DNA from 4 places in the Shinella sp. M27 genome. Region 2 is predicted to be linked to each of the others. Evidence: riboswitches for the same ligand, from Rfam matches in the RefSeq annotation. Region 2 holds a riboswitch; each other region holds the start of a gene.
The links. A riboswitch is a leader RNA that binds a small molecule or an ion and turns the genes downstream of it on or off. The one in region 2 is predicted to bind cobalamin.
Positions count from the first base shown of each region.

Region 1: linked by a shared signal. The riboswitch ahead of ACOZK4_RS20330 (CbtB domain-containing protein) and the one ahead of ACOZK4_RS10160 (aromatic ring-hydroxylating oxygenase subunit alpha) in region 2 are both predicted to bind cobalamin.
Region 3: linked by a shared signal. The riboswitch ahead of bluB (5,6-dimethylbenzimidazole synthase) and the one ahead of ACOZK4_RS10160 (aromatic ring-hydroxylating oxygenase subunit alpha) in region 2 are both predicted to bind cobalamin.
Region 4: linked by a shared signal. The riboswitch ahead of ACOZK4_RS01970 (hypothetical protein) and the one ahead of ACOZK4_RS10160 (aromatic ring-hydroxylating oxygenase subunit alpha) in region 2 are both predicted to bind cobalamin.

Region 1 covers NZ_JBLZPK010000057.1:76,610-80,816, reverse strand. The annotation lists gene ACOZK4_RS20335 (peptidoglycan-binding domain-containing protein) at 1-1,193, shown strand, start outside; cobalamin riboswitch at 1,273-1,638, shown strand; gene ACOZK4_RS20330 (CbtB domain-containing protein) at 1,684-1,860, shown strand; gene ACOZK4_RS20325 (CbtA family protein) at 1,873-2,658, shown strand; gene cobU (bifunctional adenosylcobinamide kinase/adenosylcobinamide-phosphate guanylyltransferase) at 2,660-3,184, shown strand; gene cobW (cobalamin biosynthesis protein CobW) at 3,189-4,207, shown strand, end outside.
Region 2 covers NZ_JBLZPK010000027.1:69,528-73,734, forward strand. The annotation lists gene ACOZK4_RS10155 (2Fe-2S iron-sulfur cluster-binding protein) at 7-1,110, opposite strand; gene ACOZK4_RS10160 (aromatic ring-hydroxylating oxygenase subunit alpha) at 1,112-2,353, opposite strand; cobalamin riboswitch at 2,459-2,667, opposite strand; gene ACOZK4_RS10165 (DUF6656 family protein) at 2,981-3,595, shown strand; gene ACOZK4_RS10170 (diguanylate cyclase domain-containing protein) at 3,654-4,207, opposite strand, start outside.
Region 3 covers NZ_JBLZPK010000059.1:50,329-54,535, forward strand. The annotation lists gene ACOZK4_RS21185 (TolB family protein) at 1-596, shown strand, start outside; gene ACOZK4_RS21190 (diguanylate cyclase domain-containing protein) at 767-2,233, shown strand; cobalamin riboswitch at 2,300-2,520, shown strand; gene bluB (5,6-dimethylbenzimidazole synthase) at 2,566-3,252, shown strand; gene ACOZK4_RS21200 (DUF2865 domain-containing protein) at 3,259-4,207, opposite strand, start outside.
Region 4 covers NZ_JBLZPK010000007.1:164,359-168,565, forward strand. The annotation lists gene metH (methionine synthase) at 1-2,054, opposite strand, end outside; gene ACOZK4_RS01970 (hypothetical protein) at 2,140-2,355, opposite strand; cobalamin riboswitch at 2,458-2,674, opposite strand; gene ACOZK4_RS01975 (GH36-type glycosyl hydrolase domain-containing protein) at 3,083-4,207, shown strand, end outside.

The DNA.
Region 1 (4,207 bases), on a different contig from region 2:
AAGCCGCTGCGGCGGAAAAAGCAAAGGCTGAAGAGGCTGCCCGCCTGAAGGCGGAAGCCGAGCAGAAGGAAGCGGAAGCCCGTGCGGTTGGCGAAAAGCAGGCGGCCGAAGCCGAGCGCCTGAAGGCGGAAGCGGCCGCCGCCGCTGAGAAGGCCAAGGCTGAAGAGGCCGCACGCTTGAAGGCCGAGGCGGATCGCCAGAAGGCCGAAGAGGCTGCTGCGGCTGAGAAGGCCCGTGCCGAAGAGGAGGCGGCCGCCCGTCAGGAAGCCGAGGCCAAGCGCATCGAGGCGGAAAAGGTTGCCGCCGCCGAAAAGGCCAAGATCGAGGAGGAGGCCGCCGCTGCCCGCAAGCTCGCCGAAGAGAAGGCTGCGGAAGTCGAACGCCTGAAGGCCGAGGCTGCCAAGGCGGCGGCCGATGCCGAAGCCAAGGCCGCGGAAGCCGCGCGTCTTGCCGATGAGGCAGAGAAGCGCGCCGAAGAGGCCGCCGCTGCTCAGAAGCCCGCGGATAGCCAGGAACCGGCCGATAGCGCAGATGATGCGACGGCTGCGCGTGAAAACGCGCCGCAGGACGCCGACAACGACAATGGCGCGCGCGCCGTCGAAGAGGCGGAGGCCGCAAAACGTGCGGAAGACAAGACATTCCAGGGCGCTGTCGCCGATGGTTCGGAGAAGGCTTACAAGGACTATCTCTACCAGTATCCCCAGGGTCGCTATGTCGATGACGCCCGCAAGCGCATCGCCGCCCTGAGCGCCAAGCCGGAAACGCAGATGGACGAGGACGCGGCAACCGCCGACGCCACGCGCAAGGCCGAGCCGGTCGTCGATCCGCGCGAGACCTATATGGATCGCTCCGTTCGCGCCCAGGCCCAGCGCTACCTGAGCCTGCTCGGCTACAACACCTATGGTGCCGACGGCGTCTTCGGTCCGCGCTCTCGTGCGGCCATCGCCGCCTGGCAGGGCGCGTCCGGCTATCGCGCGGACGGCTACCTGTCGCGCCAGCAGTTCCGCGCACTGCGCGAAGCCGCACAATATGCCGAGACGCGGCAGGCCCGACAGAATCGCCAGCGTCGCTACCAGCAGCGCGACTACGACGTGCTGGAAGGCCCCGTCGATGGCTACTATGACGGCCCCTACTATCGCGACGACGGCTATTACAACGATGGCGGCGGCGTGGTGATCATCCCCGGCTATTGAGTTTGCGACGGCCGGACGGCGGTTTTGGCACAGGCCATGCCGCTGCCGGTCGATTGACTTCCCGGAGCGGGAAGCATAATCATCAGCGATATTGGATGGTTCCTTGGTCCGGAAACGGACCGGGGAGTAAATGGGAATGTGACGCGGTGGACCCAATCAGGGCGCTGCAATCACGGCCGACCCCGCGACTGTAGAGTAGCGAGGGACGCCCATCCGGACGGGGGGATTTTTGCGGCAAAGGGCAATGGTGCCTGTAGTCGCGAAAAGATGACCAGCCGGAAAAGCCACTGGGTGGCATCACGATAGCCGGGGTTGGACGCCTCTTTTTCTACGAATCGTCCGCCTCTCGTGATTGCCGGAAAACCTGGGAAGGCGAGGGTGACCCGGAGGCGCTGACGCGCCGGACGCTGCGAGCCAGGAGACCTGCCAGACAATGAGGGCATATCGCCCGCCCAGGGGAATTTTCCCCGCTGCCTGCACGGAGGTTGTCATGGCTGTTTCTACCACGTCTTCTGTTGTCCTTTCCGCAAACGATCGTCTCGTTGCCGGCGTTTTCGCCCTGCTGCTCGGCGCCTTCCTCGTCTTCGGCGCCGGCCTTGCGAATTCGGCCGTGCTGCACGACACGGCACACGACACGCGTCACTCCTACGGCTTTCCCTGCCACTAAGGAGTTCTCAACATGATCGTTCGTTATCTCCTGGCCGCCCTGGTGGCCGGGCTGTTCTCCGGCGTGCTCATGACGGCCGCCCAGGAGGCCCGAGTCGTGCCGTTGATTCTGCACGCCGAAGAGTTCGAGGGTGAAGCCGCCCCGGCCGGCGAGGGCACCACGCCCGCGACATCAGATGGTGCTGCCACGACGCAGGAGCATTCCTCGCTCGGTGCCGTGATCCTCGACGTCGCCTCCGCCTTGTCGCCGATCTCGGTTGCCTATGCCCATGAGGGCGAGGACCACGAGGAGGGCGGCATCATGTTCGGCATGAGCCGCTTCTCCGGCACGCTTCTGGCAAACCTCGTCACGGGCACCGGCTTTGCCCTGCTGCTCGCCGGTTTCAGCCTCGTTTCGGGCAATCCGATCACCGTTGCCAACGGTGCGCTGTGGGGTGCTGCCGGCTGGCTTGCCGTGCATATGCTGCCGGCCATAGGCCTGCCGCCGGAGCTTCCGGGCTTCCCGGCTGCCGATCTCACGCAGCGCCAGATCTGGTGGGTTGCGACGGTCGCCCTTTCGGCGGCTGGTCTCTATCTGCTGTTCCTGAAGCCGGGCATCGTCTCCAAGGTTGCCGGTGTCGTGCTTCTCGCCGCCCCGCAGGTCTATGGCGCGCCGCAGCCGTCCGACATTTCCAGCAACGTTCCGGCCGTTCTCGGCGCGGAATTCGCCGTCGCGGCACTCGCCACGACGCTGTTCTTCTGGATCGTGCTCGGCCTCTCGCTCGGCTTTGCGAACGAGAAGATCGCCAGGGCAGCCTGATATGAAACAGACATCGCCCGGAGCCGTCCTGGTTCTGGGCGGTGCGCGTTCCGGAAAGTCCGCTTTCGCCGAAAGGCTGGTCGCCGAGACCGGCCTTTCGCGTCATTATATCGCCACCGGCCGCGCCTGGGATTACGAGATGCGCGAACGCATCGCCAAACACCGGGAAGATCGCGGAAAAGGCTGGGAAACGCACGAGGAACCGCTTGCGCTGGCGGCCTGCATCAAGGATGTGGCGCGCGAGGATCGTGCGGTCCTCGTCGATTGCCTGACGCTTTGGCTCACCAATCTGATGCTGGAGGAGCGGGACATCGCACAGGAATTCGCCGGCCTTTTGTCGGTCGTCAAAGAGGCGCCGGGCCGGCTGGTCTTCGTATCGAACGAAGTCGGCCTCGGCATCGTGCCGGAAAATCGCATGGCGCGTGACTTTCGCGACCATGCCGGGCGGCTGCACCAGCAGTTCGCGGCCCTCGTACCGGAAGTCTATTTTATCGCGGCCGGACTGCCGCTGAAAATGAAGGGTTGAGCCTATGCTGCAACAGAAGATCCCCGCCACCGTCATCACCGGCTTCCTCGGGGCGGGCAAGACGACGATGATCCGCAACCTGCTGCAGAATGCCGGCGGCAAGCGCATCGCGCTCATCATCAACGAATTCGGCGATCTCGGCGTCGATGGCGACGTGCTGAAGGGCTGCGGCGTTGAGGCCTGCACCGAGGACGACATCATCGAACTCACCAACGGCTGCATCTGCTGCACCGTCGCCGATGACTTCATCCCCACCATGACGAAGCTCCTGGAGCGCGAAAACCGTCCCGACCATATCGTCATCGAGACCTCGGGCCTTGCGCTGCCGCAGCCGCTGATCGCCGCCTTCAACTGGCCGGAAATCAAGACGCAGGTCACGGTCGATGGCGTCATCACCGTCGTCGACAGCGCCGCCGTCGCCGCCGGCCGTTTTGCCGACGACCATGACAAAGTGGACGCGCTGCGTGTCGAGGACGACAATCTCGACCACGAAAGCCCGCTGGAAGAACTCTTCGAAGACCAGCTCACCGCCGCCGATCTGATCGTCCTCAACAAGACGGATCTTCTCGACGCCGCCGGTGTGCTTGCGGTGCGTGACGAAGTCGCCTCCCGCATCGCCCGCAAGCCCTCGATGATCGAGGCGAAGAACGGCGAAGTCGCCGCCGCCGTCCTGCTCGGCCTCGGCGTCGGCACGGAGGACGATATCGCCAACCGCAAGTCGCACCACGAGCTGGAGCACGAGAACGGCGAGGAGCACGATCACGACGAGTTCGACAGCTTCGTCGTGGAACTGCCGGCGATTGCCGAGCCTGCCGCCTTCATCGAGCGCCTGAAGGGCGTGATCGCCGAACATGACGTGCTGCGCGTCAAGGGCTTTGCCGATGTGCCCGGCAAGCCGCTGCGCCTGCTCATCCAGGCCGTCGGCACGCGTATCGACAATTACTTCGAACGCGCCTGGGCCGCCGGTGAGACCCGCGGCACCCGCCTCGTCGTCATCGGCCTGCACGACATGGACGAGCAAGC
Region 2 (4,207 bases):
CCTCTCTCACGCCTCGATCTGTACATCCCCGATCGGCCGCGAGCAGCAGGCGAGGATGTAGCCTTCCTCGATCTCGTCATCGAGAATGCCGCCATTATGGTGCATCTCGACTTCACCCGAGACCTTCATGACCCGGCAGGTGCCGCAGAGGCCACCCTCGCAGGCGGCGCCGATGCGCACGCCGGCGGCGCGGGCTGTCTGCAGGATCGTCTGGCCGGGCGGGCATTGGGCATCCTTGCCGGCCATGGTGAAGGTGACGGTCGAGATGGCGTTGACGTCGGCCGCTTGTTCGCCGGCACCGGCACGGATGGCGATCTCTTCCGGCGCGGGCGCATTGGCCGGCTGGAAGCTTTCCTCGTGGTAACGGTTCATGTCGAAGCCGCAGACTTTCAACATGTCCTTGACGCCGCGCATGAAGGGTTCCGGGCCGCAGCAGAAGACGGTGCGCTCGCGGAAATCGGGCGCGAGCAGCGAGAGACGCGCGGCATCGATACGGCCGCGCAGACCGTGCCAGCCGTCGCGCGGATTGTGGCCTTCCACGACGAAGCCGAGCGCGAGGTTCGGCATCTGGGCGGCCAGACATTCGAGTTCCGGCTTGAACAGCAGGTCCTCCGGCTTACGGGCGCAGGAGACGAAGGCGACGTTGGATTGCGGCGCGCAATCCGCCATCCAACGCGTCATCGACATCATCGGCGTCACACCGGAGCCGGCCGAGATGAACAGGTATTTTTCCGCCGAATAGCGCACGAAGGAGAAATCGCCGAGCGGCCCGAAGGCCTTCAGCTTCATGCCGGGGCGTAGATGATCGAACATCCAGCGCGTGCCGATCGAGTTCTTCTGCGCCTTCACCGTCACGGCGACGGAGAAGGGCCGCGAGGGTGTCGAGGAGAGCGTGTAGGTGCGCATCACGGGCTCGTCCGGCGACACCGGCAGTTCCAGCGTGACGAACTGGCCCGGCAGATAGCGGAACCAGTTCTTCTGATCGGAACTGAAGGTGAAGGTCATCACGTCGGCCGTCTCCACGGTTGCCGCGATGCATTCCAAGAGGTTATGGCGATCATGCCAGGGGTGAAGTTCGTCGAAATGGCGGAAATGGCTCGAAATCGTCATGTCAGGCCACCCGCGACATCGGTTGCTTGTTGTCCAGCCGGTCGATCATGAAATTCGAATACCATTCGACGAACTGCATGACGCCGCCCTCGTCCTCCGGGGAATAGGGGCCGGGCTGGTAAGCCGGCGAGCGAATGCCGAAGGCGTTTTCCTCGACGATCTGGCGGTCCTGGTCGTTGGTCTCGGTCCAGACATGGGTGAGCTCGTCGAGCCGGTAATCGGCACCCTCGACGGCATCCTTGTTGACCAGCCACTTGGTCGTGACCTGCGTCAGCTCCGGGCCGAGCGGCAGGACGCGGAAGGTAATAGCATGATCGGCCAGCACATGGTTCCACGTCGTCGGATAGTGGAAGAGCAGCAGCGTGCCGATACCGCTTTCCGAGACGTCGTTCGACAGCGGGCGCTGGACGGCGCGCGCACCGGACATGGTGTAGCTCTCGGCATCCTGGATGAGCGGCATGCGGGCCGCGCGGAACTGGCCGGTCGGCGACATCCGGAATTCACTCGGCAGGCCGGAGGCCTCGCATTTCGCCCAATGCGCGGCGATAACGGGATCGTCCTTAGCACCCTGCACGCCCGTCGCCGTCGGCGCTTCCGGATAGGTGCGGCAGAGTTCGGGATGGTTGGCGGCGCAGTGATAGCACTCGCGGTTGTTTTCCCAGACGAGCTTCCAGTTGCCCTTCTCGATGATCGTGCTCTCGAAGGCGACCTTGGTTTCGCCGAGCCGGTGGCGCGCAAGATAGGGTTCGGCAGTGGCACGGAAGGCGGAGAAATCCGGGGCCTCGTCGGCGAGGCAGATGAAGATGTAGCCGCCGAGGGTCTCGCAATGGATCGGTTTCAGGCTGTGCTGCGTCCTGTCGAAATCCTCAGCCATGTGGCGGGCAAAAAGCAGCGAGCCGTCGAGCTCGTAGGTCCACTGGTGATAGGGACAGACGAGCTTGGCCGAGGTGCCCTTGTGCTGGGTGCAGACACGCGAGCCGCGGTGGCGGCAGGAATTGTGCAGCGCGCGGATCGTGCCCGAGCGGTCGCGGGTGATGACGACGGGATAATCGCCGACCTGCACAGTGAAATAGTTGCCGGCCTTAGGGATTTCGCAGTCATGGCCGATGAACAGCCAGTCGCGATACCAGATCGTCTCCATGTCGAGCTTGTAGTGGTCGGGGTCGATGTAGAAGGCCTGTTCGAGGCTGTGGCCTTCACGCCGGTTCTTGAGCTTGCGGAGCACGTCGCTGCGGATATCCATGGCAATCCTCATAGGTCCAGTTTGGGGATGAGGCGCACGGAGGAGACGGCATCCAGGCGTGAAAACGCCCGGCGTGCACGCTTCCCGGCCGCCCGCCGCAGCCAGTCACGATCTTTTCTCCAGGCTGGTTTCCGGGCTGAGGAGTGGCCATGCAGGACAGAGCCTGCGACCGACACGGCGCCTTCCCAGACTTCCGTCCAGTGGCTTTTTGCCGCTTTTGCTCCAACACCGTTGCGGGGGCAGCGCCGGATTTCAACCGGCTTCCCAATTCTTCGCCCTCCCTAGAAGGCGACACCTTGAGTGTCTTTATCTAACCGCAAGAATCGCCGGCCGACATGTCAAAAAACGACGCGCCTTCATGATTTGACGACAATCAAAAAATGAGTGAGCCGCTTCTATCTCTGATATTTATCGATATATATCAATATAATATGCCTTTTAATCGCACGAATTGGCGCGAGAATGGGCACGGGGATGAGCAAAGCGGCAGCTTGTCATATTGCGACCATCGAAACCGCCCTGCAAGGATTGAGGGTCCGGACGGAAAGGAATGCTTAACGGCGTTTCCATAAACTTCCGCCATCAGGGCGTGCGCGCAAAGCGCCACGCGAGCAGGGAGTGCTGGGCGTGCAGCAACAGCAGACGAAGTTTCGCTATTACGACGCCGTCGCCTACAAGCGCGAGAACCCGCCGAAATCCGCCGTGCACACGGAATTCCTGCGCACCGGCCGCATCGACCGCACCCCCGACAACTGGAGCCCGAGCGAAAAGCGCTACCTCTCCTATGCCGAGGTGGCCGAACGCACCGGCCGCAAGCTGGAACGCGCCGGCACCGTTACCCACGACCGCATCAACGGTTTTCACCGCTCGATCCAGTTCCCGAAACTGATCTTCCACCGCACGCTTACGGAAACGCCGCACCTCGGCTATTGCCACATCACGGTGGCCAATTCGAGTTTCGCGGATTTCCAGAACGTGCAATGGGCCTTCTACATGGCCAATTTCTTTGCCGAAATCGGCGAGGAAGAGCAGTTCTTCGCCGGCATTTCGAAAAAGCAGAGCCGCATGTATTTCGCCGTCGCCATCACGCCGACGGACCACGAAGGCCGCCTGACGATCGATCGCAAGGTGCGCGGCAACGGCGTGATCTTCCGCACGGATGATCCCAAGCTCGCCATGAAGAACGTACTGATGCTCGGCGCCCGCAACGAGGCGCTGCGCAAGATCATCAGCGCGCTTTAAGTTTCCCGAACGCAATTCCGGACGCAAACCCGCTTCACCCTTTTGCTGGAACGGCTTCTCACGCCCTGTACAGCATCCACTCCTTGCCCGCCGGCACCTCGTCGCCGCGGCCGTAGACGACGATCTGGTCGCCGCCGGAGGCCTTGGCTTCAAGGAGAGCCCGCTCGCAGGCCGAGGACAGGTCGAGCGCGCTGTCGGCGCGATCCGACATGCAGACACCGGCCGACAGGGTAAGATGGCCGAGATTGCGGTTGGTGCGCGGATCGCGCAGCGCCACCGTCTGGAAGGCGGCGCGCAGCAGATCGATCAGCCGCTCCACCTCCCCCTCATCCGAAGTGTTGAACAGGAAACCGAAGCGCAGGCCGTCGAAACGCACGGCGAGGTCGTTTGACGGGAAGGCCTGGCGGATCAGGCCGCCGTAGAAGGTCACGAGATGGTCGGACAGCGCCTCTATCTGGGCCGGCGAGAAGCGGCGTTCGGCGTCCACTTCCGCCACGACGACGCCGCAGAGCATCGGCAGGGAGGGGTTCGCATAGACGCGGGCGAGCGCCTTGTTGAAGGCGCGGCGATTGCCGAGCTTGGTCGGCGGATCGACGAATTTCATCGCCTCGA
Region 3 (4,207 bases), on a different contig from region 2:
TTATGTTGGCGATCAGCGACAAGGTGGAGTTCGGCAAGTCTGCGATCTATGTGCTGCCGGTCGAGGGCGGCGTTCCGAGGCTGGTGACGCCGAACCTGCCGTCCTATTGGCACGGCTGGTCGCCGGATGGTGCGGCGCTCGCCTATTGCGGCATTCGCGACGATGTCTTCGATATCTACACGATTCCTGTGTCGGGGGGTGAGGAAAAGCGGCTGACTTTTGGAGAAGGGCGCAATGACGGGCCGGATTATTCGGCGGATGGGGAATGGATCTATTTCAATTCCAGCCGCACCGGCCACATGCAGATCTGGCGGGTGCGTCCCGACGGTTCCGAGCCGACCCGCATCACCGACAGCCCCTATGGCGACTGGTTTCCGCATCCGTCGCCTGATGGGAAACACCTGCTTGTGCTGTCCTATGACGGCGATGTCTTCGATCATCCGCGCGATCTCGATGTGCGGCTGCGCCTTATGGACGTGGACGGCGGCAACGCACGGATTCTGTTCGATCTTTTCGGTGGGCAGGGCACGATGAACGTGCCGAACTGGTCGCCGGACGGCAGCGAATTCGCCTTTGTGCGTTACGCGCCGGTCTGATCACAATTTGTGGTGCATATGCGTTAAGTTTTCGCTCACCAGCCTGTTTAAGTGAATTTTGCGGTCTGCCAATTAGCCTCTGTTCAACAATGCCCGGAACCGGGCGGGGGCAGGCAGGGGTGACGATGACGGGCAGGACGGAAGAAGGCCGGACGGGAAAACGGCGAAGGGTGAGTTTCGCAATTCGCGCTGCGGCCGTGATGATCGTCGGGCTTTTCGGCGCGGCGAATTTCTTCGTCCTCGACTATGCCATCGAACGCGCCGACAGTTTTGTCGCCGAGACCGAGCGCACGCTGGTCCGCAACGAATTCAGCCACCAGATCGACCAGGTGGTGCAGTACCAGAGCCAGCTGTCCTTCTGGGACAAGAGTTTCAACGCGCTTGCCCACGGTATGCCGGACGACGATTTCGTGCGCGACCAGATGCGCGACTGGATGTGGTCCGACTTCGGCTTTTCCTGGATGATCCTGACATCGCCGGATGGTGAGAAAATCCTCGGCGTGCATCGAGGCGAAAAGGTTTCCGACCGCAAGGCGCGTGAAAAGCTGCAATGGATGAGCGATCTCACCCGCCGCGCCGAGCGGGCCTATCGCGAGGCGCTGTCGCCCGATCGGGGTGGCTGGCAGGTGGCGCGCGCCAAGGAGGACCCCGATCTCCTGACCCCGGCACTGCCGGAAATACATGTCTCGGGCATGCGGCTCATCGACCGCGTCATGAGCATCGTCGTCGTGCAGGCCGTCGTTCCGAAATCGCTCTATATTCCCGCAAGCCGTCTGGAGCCGACCCTGCTCATCACCGTCAAGCCGGTGTCGCAGAAGATGCTGTCCAATGCCGAGCGGCGGCTCGGCGTGCACGATCTCGGCTTCACGCCCATCGTCACCGAGGAGCCGGGCCTCGTGATGACGCCGGTCGGCGGCGATGCTTACAATCCGATGGTCGCCTCCTGGCGGCCCAACATGCCGGGCTCCTTCGTCTGGCGCTCGGCCCTGCCGCAGATCGCGATTTTCGTGCTGGTCTTTGCCGGCGTCATGCTCTTCGTGACCCTGCGCTTTTCCGCGCTGGTCAGGGCGCTCCAGCGCAGCGAGGCGAAAAACGCCTTCCTCGCCCGGCACGATCCGCTGACGGGGCTGAAAAACCGTAGCGGCTTCGACGAGGAGGTCCGCCGCACCATCGCCAAGGGCAACGGCAAGCCCTTCGCGATCCTCGCGCTCGACCTCGACAGGTTCAAGGCGGTCAACGACCGCCATGGCCACGCGGCGGGCGATATCGTGCTGCAGGCGGTTGCCCGCCGCTTCTCCGATCGTGTAGGCAAGCAGGGTTCGGTGGCGCGTCTCGGCGGCGACGAATTCTCCATTCTTCTCAATGGCGATTTTTCCCGCGAAAACCTCGTGGCGCTTGCCGAGGCGCTGGTCCTCGATGCGCAGGTGCCGATCGCCTATGACGGCCAGCTTCTGCTCATTGGCGGCAGCGCGGGCATTGCCCAGTTCCCCGATCACGGCGGCAGCCTACACGACGTCATGGTGATGGCCGATGCCGCGCTCTATGCGGCCAAACATGCCGGCCGCAACCGCGCTGTTCACGCCGGCGATATCGATGCCGGCACGGTGGCCGAAGCGGGTGCGGCGCGCGCTGCCTGATGCTTGTGAGGCGCTCTGAGACAGGTGCGCGGCGCGGGCGGGCTTGATCGTGCCCGAAAGCCGTGCGCATATCCTTTTCAGTCAGGTGCCCGCGACATGCGGGAGAATCGGGAATCCGGTGCGGGTGCAATATCCAGGTCCGGAACGTGCCCAACGCTGTGACGGGGATGGCGTGCATTCCAAAGCTTGAATCGATTCAAGCTTTTGCCACTGGTTCTTGAACCGGGAAGGCAGGTGCGGGCCGCGTGAACCGAAGTCAGAAGACCGGCCTGGCGAGATAGACCGAACCGCGCGGACGGCGGCAGGTTGGACGCATTGTTGGGGAGAAGACGATGCGAACAGAACTCTCGGACGATCTCGTCCGGGCGGGCGCCTTTCCATGTGAGGACAGGCAGGCCGTCTATCGTGCCATTGAAACGCGCCGCGACGTGCGTGACCAGTTCTTGCCCGATGCCTTGCCCGACGATCTCGTCGGCCGCCTGCTGCATGCCGCGCACAGCGCGCCGTCCGTCGGCTTCATGCAGCCGTGGAATTTCCTGCTGGTACGCGGCGAGGAAACGCGCCGTGCAGTGCATGGCGCCTTCCTCAAGGCCAATGCCGAGGCGGCGGATATGTTTTCAGGCGAGCGGCAGGCGCAATACCGCGCGCTGAAGCTCGAAGGCATCCTGAAGGCGCCGCTGTCGATCTGTGTGACCTGCGATCCGACGCGGGGCGGCACGGTGGTGCTCGGCCGCACGCACAATCCACGCATGGACGTCTATTCCACGGTCTGCGCCGTGCAGAACCTCTGGCTCGCGGCGCGGGCGGAAGGGGTCGGCGTCGGCTGGGTCAGCATCTTCCATGACAGCGATATCCGCGACATTCTCGGCATTCCCGCGCATGTCGAAATCGTTGCCTGGCTCTGCGTCGGCTTCGTGGATCAGCTGTATGCGGAGCCGGAACTGGCGGTGAAGGGATGGCGGCAGCGCCTGCCGCTGGAAGAGTTGGTGTTCGAGGAGCGTTGGCCGGCGACTGCATAAAGCAGGTCAGTTGACGCCGGCATCGGCCGGGCGGCCGAGATCGATGGCGGACTCGTTTTCCGGCAGGAAGGCGGGGCCGACGGTGCGCACCTTGCTATGCGTGGGATCGTAGTCACGGTCCTCGATCTTGGCAGGGGTTTTTGCTGTTTCCTGCTTGTCATGCCGGGTTGTGATCGTCGTGATGGAGCCGGTTTCCGGCAGGGCTTCCTCTGTCGTGCCCCCGCTCGTACTAACGGTCTCGCCCTTCATCGCCTTCTGGCGCTTGATCATCTCCTGGTAATAGGCGGAGAGATTGCAGCCGCAGGTGCCAGCTTTGGAGAGATCGCGGGTCCGGTAGCTGAAGGCGTGCTCGAGATCGCGATAGGGCCGGCCGGTGACGGTCGACGTCATCTGTTCGGTTTCCTGGCCCGGTGTCATCGACTGGTAGAAGAGCTGCGTCTCGGTTTCCGGGCACATCATCGCGCAGACCTTCTGGTCGCGGCGGAAATCGAGCGGGGTCGCGCCCGACGAGATCGGGAAGAAGCCGCCGTCGCAGGTGCGCACGCAGACGGTGCGCAGATTGCCATGGCCGGCGCTGCCACCGAGCGAGCGCAGCTGCAATCGCCCGCTGTCTTCAGGCATGGTGCCCAGCGGCAGGGTGCGCGTATCGTCCTGCAAGGTGCGCAGGGTTTCGGTCGCGGCGATCGGCATCACCTTCGCGTCGTCGTTGCAGCCGTTCGTTTCCAGCGCGGCGAGAAGGCGGTTCCGCGACCCTTGCGAGGATGTGCCGCCGGCAAATTCGCGGCGCTTGCGGTCGAGGATATAGAGATTGCGCTCCATCTTGCCGATGACCGTTTCCAGCGTATCGCAGGCCGCTTCGTTCTCACCGCCGAAGACGGTGATGCTGCCGGACGAGCAGCCGAGGCGGCGCTGATCGCTCTTGGCCTTGCGCAGCTGGATATTCTGGCGGGCGATG
Region 4 (4,207 bases), on a different contig from region 2:
TCCAGCCGCTTCTCGACCGGCCATTCGCGCCAGGCGAGGTCGCGCTCCCGAGCCTCCTTGCCGGCCGCGCCCTTGAAGCGCTCGGCGATGTCGAGCAGGCGTTCGGTCGCGGTGCCGCCGGCCTTCGGCACGCGGTTCAGCACCACGTCCTCGCAGGCCTCGCGCAGGTCCGGTTCGATCGTGTCATAGACGGCGAGCTGGCCGGCATTGACGATGCCCATGTCCATGCCCGCCTGGATGGCGTGGTAGAGGAAGACGGCGTGCATCGCCTCGCGCACTGGCTCGTTGCCGCGGAAGGAGAAGGAGAGGTTGGAGACGCCGCCCGAGATATGGACATGCGGGAGGGTAGCGGTGATCTCGGCGGTCGCTTCGATGAAATCGACGCCGTAGTTGTCGTGCTCCTCGATGCCGGTCGCCACGGCAAAGATGTTCGGGTCGAAGACGATATCTTCCGGCGCAAGGCCGGCGACTTCGGTGAGCAGCGTGTAGGCGCGCGTGCAGATTTCCACTTTGCGCGCCTTCGTATCGGCCTGGCCTTTCTCGTCGAAGGCCATGACGACCACCGCCGCACCATAGGCGCGCACGAGCTTCGCATGTTGCAGAAAGGCCTCTTCACCCTCCTTCAGCGAGATGGAATTGACCAGCGGCTTGCCCTGCACGCATTTCAGGCCGGCCTCGATCACTTCCCATTTGGATGAGTCGATCATCACGGGAACACGGGCGATATCGGGCTCGGCGGCGATGAGGTTGAGATATTCCACCATCGCCTTGGCGGAATCGATGAGGCCTTCGTCCATGTTGATGTCGATGATCTGCGCGCCGTTCGCCACCTGATCGCGGGCGACGTCGAGAGCGGCCGCGTAGTCGCCCGCCGTGATCAGCTTGCGGAATTTCGCCGAGCCGGTGACGTTGGTGCGCTCGCCGACATTCACGAAGGGAATGGCTTCGGTCAGCGTGAAGGGTTCGAGGCCGGAGAGGCGCATGTGGCGTGGAATGTCGGGGATGGCGCGCGGCTTGTGGCGCGCGGCGGCTTCGGCGATGGCGCGGATATGGTCCGGCGTCGAACCGCAGCAGCCGCCGACGATATTGACCAGCCCATCGCGCATGAACCCTTCGATCTGGGCGGCCATCTCGTCCGGCGTCTCGTCATACTGGCCAAAGGCATTCGGCAGGCCGGCATTCGGATAGGCGCAGACGAAGGTTTGCGCCACGGAGGAAATCTCGGCGAGGTGGGCGCGCATGGCATTGGCGCCGAGCGCGCAGTTGAGGCCGATGGAGAAGGGGTCGGCGTGGCGCACCGAATTCCAGAAGGCCTCCGGCGTCTGGCCGGAAAGGGTGCGGCCGGAGAGGTCGGTGATGGTGCCGGAGATCATGACGGGCAACTCGATGCCCTTTTCCTCGAAGACCTCGCGCGTGGCGAAGATCGCGGCCTTGGCGTTCAGCGTGTCGAAGATCGTCTCGATCAGGATGATGTCGGCACCGCCGTCGATGAGGCCGCGCAGCTGTTCGGCATAGGCGATCCTGAGATCGTCGAAGGTCACGGCACGGTAGCCGGGATTGTTGACGTCGGGCGAGATGGAGGCGGTGCGGTTGGTCGGGCCGAGCGCACCGGCGACGAAGCGGCGTCGGCCGTCCTTTTGCTGGGCACGCAGGCCGGCGCGGCGGGCAAGGCGCGCGCCGTCGCGGTTCAGCTCATAGACCATGTCCTCCATGCCATAGTCCGCCTGGGCGATGGTGGTGGAGGAGAAGGTGTTGGTTTCCAAAATATCGGCGCCGGCGAGCGCGTAGCGATAGTGGATGTCCTCGATGGCGCCGGGCTGGGTCAGCGTCAGCAGATCGTTGTTGCCCTGCTGGTGGCAGGCGCAATCGCCGAAACGGTCGCCGCGGAAATCGTCCTCGAGCAGCTTCAGCGTCTGGATTTCCGTGCCCATGGCGCCGTCGAGCACGAGAATGCGTTCGCGGGCGGCGGCTTCGAGGGCGGCGCGGATCTCGCGACCGTCCCGCTTCGGCTGTTCGGGGCCGAACAGGTCGTCCAGGTGGGAAGTGGTGGCCATGGGGAAACCCTCCGATGCAGTATCGTCTGCATCGGAGTTCACATAAAGATATCTTTATGTCAATATATCTTTATGTGGTTTGGCCCTAGTGCATCGGTCCATTCGCCCCGGCAAGCGAGGCGAACAGCGCCTTGAGGCGGATGATGTCAGGGTCGGCGCTTTGGCAACGGGCAAGCTTGTCCACCTCCTTCAGCGCCTCGACCGGAAGATCGGCGCCGCGCGGCTGCCAGAGCAGCCAGGAGATGAAGACGGATTCCGGCTTGCCGGTACCGGACGGCTGGATATCGGTGAATTGATACATTCTTTTTCCCCAATCGAAAATTGGGGGATGACCGGACGCACGCTGCTGGAATTTCACCCAAAGGTGACAACAAGCGCACCCTTGGGACACCCCGCCCATGGACGTTACAGACGTGTCAGGGCAGGTCTCCTGGCTTGCGGGTCATTGCCTTTGTCTCGCCTTCCCGGTGGTTCACACCAGTGGCATGGAGCGACATCGGCTCGCCGTTCACAGTTGCGGGGGCAGCGCCGGTCTTGATCCTCCTTGGAGCATCGCACCGGCTTCCCTCTTAGCCTCCGAGCCGCATGCGACTCGGAAGACCCTGACGGCCGGAGACTGGCGTGACGCGGTAAGCAAGTCAAGGATGCGGGAACACGATGCACAGGCCCGGAACTTTTTTCTCAGCAATGCATTTGGGCTTCCGCCTGCCTCCTGCCCCTCGCTCGTCTCGCCGGCGAGGGCGTGATTCACCAAAACTGCAGATGAGGGCCAATGCAGAGCCATCCCGACACGCTGAGATGTTGCAAGTCTCTGTCCTTACGGCTAAAAAATGCCGTTTTCATGCACCACGCGGCCAGGATGCCAATCAGCGTGTCGCCTGAGCCATGTTCTTTCCGTCAGCGCCATGGGGGCGTCGCATGGTGTCATGGCTGATCGCGGCACAGAGACGAAACCTGCCCGCAAAAAACCCTCCGGCGCACAGGCCTTTGCCGGATGGTTCAACATGGCCGGATCCAGATTAAGAAATATGTCCCTTCACAATACGCCGCACGCCGCCCGCGACGCAGACGCCAAGCAGATCGACTATAACGATTCGATCCGCGCCACCTATCTGACGCTGGAGGAGCTGGCCGAGTGCGGCGAGGCTCTGGCGCGCGACAAGATTGCGCCGCTGCCCGGTTTCCGGCCCTTCGAATTCCGCGCCCGGCACAAGGAAAACGAGAAGGAAATCTTCCGCGTCTATCAGGCGACGGCCAAGGACGTGGAGTCGGGCGCGCAGATCACGCCCGCCGCCGAATGGCTGCTCGATAATTATTACGTCATCGAAGAGGCCATCCAGGAGGTCCGCCGCGATTTCCCGCGCCGCTTTTACCGCCAGCTGCCGACCGTCGAGATCGACGGGCAGGCGGTGCCGCGCACTCTGGTGCTGGCCTGGCTCTACGTCGCGCACACCCAGAGCAACATCTCGCATGAAAGCCTGACGGCCTTCGTGCAGGGTTTCCAGAAGATCGATGCGCTGAAGATTGGTGAACTCTGGGCGCTGCCATCCTTCATCCGCTTCGTGCTGCTCGAAAACCTGCGCCGCATCTCCAGCCGTGTCGAGCGCTCCCGCAAGATGCGCTTCAAGGCCAATGACGTCGCCGATGAGCTGGTGCGCCTGAACGATCCCGAAAAGAGCATCCAGTATCTGCGCTCGATCGAGAACTTCGTCGAGGACAACACCTTCGTCACGCAGCTGCTCTACCGGCTGCGGGATGGCCTGCAGGCATCCGGTGTGGTGATCCAGTGGCTGGAGCGCAAGATCGAGAGCCGCGGCAGTGATCTCGAAGAGCTGATCGTCTCGGAAAACAACCGCCTGTCCTCCGGCAATGCGACGATGAGCTCGCTCATCAAGAGCCTGCGCACCGTCGACGACACCGAATGGCCCGTCTGGTTCGAGAGCGTCAGCCGCCTCGACGACGCGCTGCGCCAGGGCTCGGACTATTCCGACCTCGATTTCGGCTCGCGCAACAAGTACCGCAACACGATCGAGCGTTTCGCCCGCCGCTCCGGCAAGACGGAGCTTGAAGTCACCGAGATCGCGCTTGCCATGACGGCGGAAGATGCGGCCGCCCATGTCGAGGACCTCGACTACAAGGCCAATGTCGCCGCC